2 regions of the Klenkia terrae genome follow, and region 2 is predicted to be linked to the other one. Evidence: predicted binding sites of a transcription regulator. Region 2 holds the regulator's gene; the other holds the start of a gene.
What was found. The regulator LexA, encoded in region 2, represses DNA repair genes until DNA is damaged. The targets are predictions, from matches to a motif close to TCGAACANNTGTTCGA.
Positions count from the first base shown of each region.

Region 1: UXQ13_RS04455 (HNH endonuclease signature motif containing protein) is a predicted target of LexA. The motif match lies at 1,987-2,002, and genes of this name have one in related genera.

Region 1 is NZ_JBAPLV010000003.1:135,507-139,748, forward strand. Features, by position in the region: gene UXQ13_RS04450 (nitroreductase family protein) at 1-523, opposite strand, end outside; gene UXQ13_RS04455 (HNH endonuclease signature motif containing protein) at 529-1,965, opposite strand; gene UXQ13_RS04460 (hypothetical protein) at 2,211-2,414, opposite strand; gene priA (bifunctional 1-(5-phosphoribosyl)-5-((5-phosphoribosylamino)methylideneamino)imidazole-4-carboxamide isomerase/phosphoribosylanthranilate isomerase PriA) at 2,580-3,317, shown strand; gene UXQ13_RS04470 (RidA family protein) at 3,314-3,703, shown strand; gene hisF (imidazole glycerol phosphate synthase subunit HisF) at 3,700-4,242, shown strand, end outside.
Region 2 is NZ_JBAPLV010000031.1:29,118-33,359, forward strand. Features, by position in the region: gene UXQ13_RS20730 (phosphatase PAP2 family protein) at 1-662, shown strand, start outside; gene UXQ13_RS20735 (NHL repeat-containing protein) at 634-1,749, shown strand; gene lexA (transcriptional repressor LexA) at 1,804-2,616, opposite strand; gene UXQ13_RS20745 (LysM peptidoglycan-binding domain-containing protein) at 2,881-3,486, shown strand; gene nrdR (transcriptional regulator NrdR) at 3,912-4,242, shown strand, end outside.

The DNA of each region.
Region 1 (4,242 bases), on a different contig from region 2:
TACCCGGGTAGCCGACCGAGACGCAGCCGATCGGCGTGTACGCCTCGGGGACGCCGAACGCCGCGCGCAGCCCGGCCACCCGCTCGGGGGGCACGCCGAAAAAGCAGGCGCCCAAGCCCTCGTCCACGGCGGTGAGCAGCATCATCAGCGATGCCATGCCGGTGTCGACGTCCCAGTAGGGCACCGGCCACCGGGCCTCGTCGCGGTCGGTCCAGCCCTTGTCGGGCTCGGCGTACCGGTCCAGGTAGGCGGCCTTGTGGCTGAACGGCACGACCAGCAGCGGGGCGCGGCGCATCCGGGTGAGCCAGCCGTCGGGGGCGCCGTCGCCGGTGGTCGCCGTCCAGAAGGCGTCGCGCTCCTCGGGGGACTCGAGCACCAGGAACGCCCAGCCCTGGCTGAACCCGGCCGACGGTGCGCGCAGGGCGTGCGCCAGCAGCCGCTCCCGGACCTCGCCCGGCACCGGCCGGTCGGGGTCGTAGTCGCGCACCATCCGCCGCCGGCGCAGCACCTCCGCGAACTCCATGCGGCTCAGCCTGCCCCGGGCCAGCTCGGTGGCGGGAACAGGGGTGGGTCGGCGGTGTGCAGGTCGGGGAGCGGGTCGCCGCGGGTGTCGGTGAGCGGCCCGGTCAGGATCTCGGTGCCGTCGGGGCGATGGGTGCGCCATCGGCCCGTGCCCGGGTCCCAGCTGAGCGCGAAGCCGTGGTGGACCTGGGTGTGGTGGCGTTCGCAGAGCAGAGCGGTGTTGTCGAGCGAGGTGTCGCCGCCGTCGATCCAGTGGACGAGGTGGTGGGCGTCGCACCACCAGGCGGGGGCGTGGCAGCCGGTGAAGACGCAGCCGCCGTCGCGGACTTCCGCGGCTCGGCGGATGTGGGCCGGGACCAGGCGCTGAGCTCGGCCGACGTCCAGGGGGAGGGAGTCGGGGCCGAGGACGATGCGGGCGATGTCGGCGTCGCAGGCGGCTTGGCGGGCGACCAGGGATGAGGCGGTCGCTCCGGAGCCGAGCGTGGCAGCGGCGGCGACGCCGGTCGGGTCGGCCAGGTCCTCGAGCTGGATGAGGGCGGTCAGCTGCGGCTTGACCTTGCGCAGCACCGGCAGGTTCCCCGCGGCCAGCTGCAGGTCGGCGAGCTGCACGAGGGCGTCGGCTGACCGCTGCTCGGACGTGCGAAGGTCACCGTCGCAGCGGCTGGATGCAGCGATCGACTCGAGGGCGGCTTCGGCCTTCTCCCCGCCGGCGGCGTCGAGGGATCCGCGGATGGTGCGGGACCCGTCGGCCCGGCGGGTGATCCGCAGGAACCGGCCGGCGGTGGGGTCGGCGGGTGCGGGGCCGTCGGGGTCGATGAGGTCGGCGATCCGCTGGCACACCTGGGTCAGGGTGCGGGGGTGGTCGCCGGTGATCGTGTCGGTGACGGCCTGGTCGGCGGCGGTCATGTCCATCCCGGCGGCCTCACCGGTGGCCCAGACGTCGGCGGTGAGGATCCGCCCGATGACGCCGAGCTGGCCGTGGCTGACTGCGCCCTCGGCGGCTGCAGCGGCCAGGACCGGCATCCGCTCCAGCACCCGACCTGCGGCCAGCACCGCCGCGGCCTCCGGGCCGGTGGCTCCGACGTGTCCGCGCAGCCAGGGCCGCATGCCGGTCAGGCCGTCTGCGGAGGCGGCTTCGTGGGTCTCGGCGTGGGCGACGACCCGTGCGAGCTCGGTGGTGATCAGGTTCTGCGCCCTGGCCAGTCCGCGGGCACGGTCCAGCAGCTGCGCCGACGTCGCGCTGCTCAGCTCGGCATCGACGGCTGTCAGCAGTGCGTCGATCACCGCGGCGACGTCGTCCGGTGGGGGTTCGGGCAGTCGCCGGGCTGCCGCCACCGAGGAGCTGGCCGGTGCTCGGTCGGCCCCGAGCGCACCGGGCGGCAACGCCTCGGGCACCCACCCCGAGGGCGTCGTGCGCGGCGGTGTGCCGGAGTCCAGACCCACTTACCGACCTCCTCTCACGCTCCGAACACCTGATCGAATCATACCGCCTCGCTCTCCACCCGGCTAGGCAAACGAGCAGGTCAGATGGGTAGTGCGTCAACTGCGGGGAGTTGTGATCAGGGCTGGGTGGAGCTGTCCGCGCGGGGCAGGGGCGCGGCGATGCCCTGCCCTCCGCGCGCACCGGTGGCGAGCCGGCCGGCACCGATACCGGGGGGTCGACGCCAGGGTCGTCCGCCCCGCGGAGGTCAGCGGCACGCGGATACGCGGCGGGTGCGAAGGAAGTCGGGGACGTCCTGAGGGGTGACCTCCCGGGTGCGGGCGTGTTCGCCCCGCACCCGGCGCAGCTCCTGACCCCGACCCTGCCGCTCGACGTCGGCCCGGTCGGCGCCTGTGATGAGCGGGGCGCCGCGCCAGGCGGCCTTGTCGGTGGACAGCAGCGGCAGGCCCACGCAGTGCGCCGTCCGGTAAGGGTCGCCGGGCGCACCCCGGTCGGGCCGGTGGGCGGCAGGGCGGCCCGCCGGGGCAGCCCGCCGTCGGTGACGCTGCCCCCCCGGCGACCGGTCGGGCCCAGTGGGCTCCGCAGCGGTGTCGGAGACGCTCCCTAGGCTGTGGTCGTGCCGAAGCTGCAGCTGCTCCCCGCCGTCGACGTCGCCGATGGCCAGGCCGTGCGCCTGGTCCAGGGGGAGGCCGGCAGCGAGACCTCCTACGGCGACCCGCTCGAGGCGGCGATGACGTGGCAGCGGGACGGCGCCGAGTGGGTGCACCTGGTCGACCTGGACGCCGCCTTCGGCCGTGGATCCAACCGCGAGCTGCTGGCCCGTGTGGTGGGCGAGCTGGACGTCGACGTCGAGCTCTCCGGCGGCATCCGGGACGACGCCTCGCTGCAGGCGGCCCTGGCCACCGGCTGCCGGCGGGTCAACCTGGGCACCGCTGCCCTGGAGTCCCCGGAGTGGTGCGCCCGGGCGATCGCCGAGCACGGCGACCGGATCGCCGTCGGCCTGGACGTCCGCGGCACCCGGCTGGCGGCGCGCGGCTGGACCCAGGAGGGCGGTGAGCTCTACGAGACCCTGGCCCGCCTGGACGCTGAGGGCTGCGCCCGCTACGTGGTCACCGACATCACCAAGGACGGCACGCTGAAGGGCCCCAACCTGGAGCTGCTGCGCGAGGTCTGCGCGGCCACCGACCGCCCGGTGATCGCCTCCGGCGGCGTGAGCAGCCTGGACGACATCCGGGCGCTGGCCGGGCTGGTCACCGTCGGCGTCGAGGGCGCCATCGTGGGCAAGGCGCTCTACGCCGGCCAGTTCACCCTGCCCGAGGCGCTCGCCCTGACCGAGCAGGTCGCGACGGCGTGATCGCCTGGCGCCTGGGGTCCGGCGGCCCCTACGAGGACGTCGTCGGCTACAGCCGCGTCGTGCGCGCCGGCGAGCTGGTGTGGGTCAGCGGCACCACCGGCAGCGTGGACGGCGTGGTGGTCGAGGGCGGGGCCGCGGCCCAGATGCGCCAGGCGCTGACCAACGTCGTGGACGCGCTGGACGGCGCCGGGTCCTCGGTGCACGACGTCGTCCGCACCCGGATCTACCTCACCGACATCACCGCGTGGAAGGAGGTGGGCCGGGTGCACGGGGAGTTCTTCGGCCGGGCCCGCCCGACCACCACCATGGTGCAGGTCAGCGCACTGATCGACCCGGCCATGCTGGTCGAGGTCGAGGCGGACGCGTTCGTGGGGTTCGGGTCGTGAGCCTGGCCGTGCGGGTCATCCCGTGCCTGGACGTCGACGCCGGCCGCGTGGTCAAGGGCGTCAACTTCGTCGGGCTGCGCGACGCCGGCGACCCGGTCGAGATGGCCCGGGTCTACGACGCCGAGGGCGCCGACGAGCTCACGTTCCTGGACATCACCGCCTCCTCCGGGGACCGGGCGACCACCTACGACGTCGTCCGGCGCACCGCGGAGAGCGTGTTCATCCCGCTCACCGTCGGCGGCGGCGTCCGCAGCGCCGACGACGTGGACAAGCTGCTGCGGGCCGGCGCCGACAAGGTCGCCGTCAACACCGCGGCCGTCGCCCGGCCCGAGCTGATCGCCGAGATCGCCGACCGCTACGGCAACCAGGTCCTGGTGCTGTCCCTGGACGCCCGCAGGTGCCAGGACGGCGCGGTCACCGACTCCGGTTTCGAGATCACCACCCACGGCGGCCGCCGCGGCACCGGCCGGGACGCCGTCCAGTGGGTCGTCGAGGCCGCCCGGCTCGGCGTCGGCGAGGTGCTGATCAACTCGATGGAC
Region 2 (4,242 bases):
CCGGTCGCCCCGCCTGGTGGGCGGTGGCGGTGGGCGTCGTGGTCACCGTGCTGGTCACGGTCAACCTGTTGGCCCGCGGGGTCCTCGAGCGGATGGACCTGCGGGTCTCCGAGGTGGTCAGCGACTGGGGGCTGCGGGACTCGGTGGCCTACTGGCCGGTGTGGGTGTTCACCCAGGCCGGCGGCCGGGTGACGATCCTGCTGGTCCTGGCCGGCCTCGTCGGCTGGATCGCCTGGCGCCGGCGCTCGGTCGTCCCGCTGGTCCGGGTGCTGGTCGCCCTCGCCCTGCTCACCGCGGTCGTCTACGCGTTCAAGTACGGCACCGGCCGGACGGCGCCGGCCTACCCGGGGTCCTTCTTCCACCGGGACGGCGCGTCCTACCCGTCGGGGCACGTGGCCAACGCCGTCCTCATGTGGGGCGTCGCGCGGTGGCAGGCGGTCGACTTCGGGTTGCCCGACCGGGTGCAGCGGGCGTTCTGGGTGCTCTCGGTGGCCGGCCCGCTCGTGACGGGTGTGGCCATGGTGGCGCTGGACTTCCACTGGGTCACGGATGCACTGGTGGGAGCTGCAGTGGGGGTGGTCCTGCTGGGCGTGGTGCATGCACTCGACGCAGTCGTCCTGTCACGCTTCGTACATGATCGAGCACGGCGGACCGCTGCCTGAGGCCCGGACCCGGAGGTCCTGGGCCCGGTCGCGGACGGCCGTCGGTGCGCTGCTGTGCGCAGCGGTCGTGGCCGGCCCGTTCCTGCCCGGCTCCTTCCTCTCCAACGGCGTCCCGCGCAGCGGGGTCGAGACCGCCGCCGCCGAGGAGGCCGTGGCCCTCTACGGCGACCCGCTGGACCTCTGCGCGGTCACCGACGCCCGCCTGCCGGAGATCTCGGGGCTGGCCGTGAGCGGCTCGACGACGCTGGCGATGAACGACGGCGGCGACGCCGTGACCGTCTACGAGCTCGACGGCAGCTGCGCAGTCACCGGCGAGCGCACCGCCGCGGTGGACCCCTACGACCCCGAGGACATGGCGCTGGCCGCCGACGGCACCGTCTGGCTGGCCGACACCGGCGACAACCGGCTCAGCCGGACGACGGTGGCCCTCATCGCCCTCGCCCCCGACGGTGTCGCCACGGTGTACCGGATGTCCTACCCGGACGGCCCCCGGGACGCCGAGGCCCTGCTGCTGGCCCCCGACGGCACGCCCTACCTGGTGACCAAGGAGGTGCTGGGCAGCAGCGAGGTCTACCGCCCGGCCCAGGCCCTGGACGCCGGTGCGGTCGTGCCGCTGGAGCAGGTGGCCGACCTGGCGTTCTCCCTGACCGGCACCGAGGGCGGCCCGGTCGGCCGCGCCGGGCAGCTGCTGGTCACCGGCGGCGCGGTCAGCCCGGACGGCGCCGTGCTGGCCCTGCGCACCTACACCGACGCCTACGTCTGGGCGCTGGCCGGCTCCGACGTCCCGGCCGCGCTGGCCACGGCCCCGGTCGTCGTCCCGCTGCCGGCCGCGCCCCAGGGCGAGGCCATCGCCTTCGCCGCCGACGGGCGCAGCCTGGTGGTGACCGGCGAGGGCCTGCCGGCCGCGGTCACCGCGCTGCCGGCGGCCGGTGCCCTGGCGCCGGCCGCGTCGACCGCCCCGGCGGAGGCCGTGGGCGCCACCGCCACCGCGGCGGGTGCCCCGCTGTCGCCGTGGACCGCCGGTGCGATCGCCGTCGTCGCCGCGGCCGTGCTGGTGGCCGGCGTCGGACGTCTCCGCCGCCGCTGACCCACCCGCGCACTCGCCGGCGGCGCGCCCTCCCGGGCGCACCGCCCGGAGCGGTCAGACCCGGCGCAGCACCGTCACCACGCGGCCCAGCACCGTGGCGTCGTCGCCCGGGATGGGCTCGAAGGCCGGGTTGTGCGGCAGCAGCCAGACGTGGCCGTCGCGCCGCTTGTAGGTCTTGACCGTCGCCTCGCCGTCGATCATGGCGGCCACGATCTCGCCGTTCTCGGCGGTCGCCTGCTGCCGCACCACGACCCAGTCGCCGTCGCAGATCGCCGCGTCGATCATCGACTCACCGGCCACCTTGAGCATGAACAACGTGCCCTCGCCGACCAGTTCGCGCGGGAGCGGGAACACGTCCTCCACGGCCTGCTCGGCCAGCACGGGTCCACCGGCGGCGATCCGGCCGACCAGGGGCACGTAGGTGGGGACGGGGACCCGGGGGTCGTCGACCCCGCTGGCGCCGCCCGAGGCGGCCAGCCCGGCGCCGGACTGCTCGGCCTCCGGGTGGTCGCCGGGCAGCCGGACGTCCAGGGCCCGCGGCCGGTTGGGGTCGCGCCGCAGCCAGCCCTTCTTCTGCAGGGTGGACAGCTGGTGGGCCACCGAGGAGGCCGACGACAGCCCGACGGCCTCGCCGATCTCCCGGACGCTGGGCGGGTAGCCGCGCCGCTCGACGGAGTCGCGGATGACCTCGAGCACGCGGCGCTGCCGCTGGGTGAGCCCGTCGCCGGCCTCACCGCGCTCCGGGAACTCGCGCACCGACGCGCCGCGCTCGCCGGTCGCCGGCTCGGCGGTGGTCCGGGCCTTGGTCCGGCCGGGGCGCTTGGTGCTGCCGCCGGTACCGCCGGGGGTGTCTCCCGCGCTCGCCACGTGTCCTCCTCGTCGGCCGCGTGCCGCGACCGTGCCGTCCGGCCGGTCCTCGCGGGGGCCGGGTGGCCGTACCGCGGACCGGGGTGATCGATACGGACGGTAACGCCTCGACGCCGATTGTTCAAACACGTGTTCGAAGTTCCACCGGTGTCATCTCGATTTTGTCGGACCGGTGGGGTAGACATCCGCACAGACGTTCGATCGAACAGCCGTTCGACCGGGATGGGCCCGCGAGGGTCCGCGCCACCGACAGGAGCCGCCCCCATGGCCAGCACCGCGACCACCCTCCGCACCCTCCCGACCGCCCACCCCGCCCGGGCCGCGGAGTCGACCGCCGGCGCCGGGGCGCGCCCCGCGCCGACCCGGGTCGTCGCCCGTCGCGGGAACCACCCGGCCGGGCGCGCGCTGGCCCGTGCGGCCGAGCAGGGCACCGGCCCCCTCGCGCCGGTGGTGCCGCTGCGGCGCACCGGCGCCGAGGTGGTCCCGCTGCGGCCGGCCGCGCCGCCGGTGCTCCCGGCGGCGTCCGCGGCGGAGCCGGTCGGGTCGGCGGCGTCCCCCGGGACGACGGCGCCCGCACCCCTGCGGCTGACCCGGCGCGGTCGACTGGTGCTCTTCGGGCTCGGCGTGGTCACCGCCCTCGGCCTGGCGGCGTTCGCCGTCCCGGCGCTGGGTGACAGCGACCCGGCTGTCCCCGCACTCGAGCTCGCGGGCCGCTCCAGCGTGGTGGTGCACAGCGGCGACACCCTGTGGTCGATCGCCGAGGCCGTGGCGCCGGACACCGACCCGCGGGTGGTCGTGGACGCGATCCAGGAGGCGAACGGGTTGTCCGGGGCCGGGCTGGTCCCCGGTCAGGTGCTCGTCCTGCCCTGAGCCGCCTGCACGCCGGGCCGACGGGCACTCCGGCCGACGCCTACCCCCGGCCGGCACGGACCGGCGACACGGACCGGCGACACAGACCGGCGACACGCCGTCTCGTCGGTGGTCTTCGGTGGCCGGTCTTGAGCCCGGTGCCGGGCGGTCCGCGGCGTCCTCCGACGGTGTACGGCGTGGTGGGACGCGTGGGGCGTCAGGTCTGCCCACGGGGCCCGGGTGCTGTCGTCGAGATGTGGGAAGCCGACACGCCCGGTAGGGGTTGCACACCCATAGGGGTCCGGAGCTAGTCTCACCACAACATCTAGTAGTTACAGAGATGTCGTTCCGTCCACAGGTTGTTCCCCAGGTTCTCCCGAGGTCGTCCACCGGATGTCCCCCTCGGAGTCCACAGGGACACCCCGGACCCGGGAGGAGACGATCCGGTGCGCTGCCCGTTCTGCCACAACCCCGACAGCCGGGTCGTGGACTCGCGCGAGACCGACGAGGGCGCGACCACGCGTCGGCGCCGGTCCTGCCCGGGCTGCGGCCGGCGCTTCACCACGGTCGAGGAGGCCGTGATGGCCGTCGTCAAGCGCAGCGGGGTGACCGAGCCGTTCAACCGGGCCAAGGTCGTCGCCGGCGTGCGGCGGGCCTGCCAGGGCCGGCCCGTCGACGAGGACCAGCTCGCCGTGCTGGCCGCCCAGGTGGAGGACGCGGTGCGCTGCACCGGGTCCGCCGAGGTGCCCAGCCACGAGGTGGGCCTGGCGATCCTGC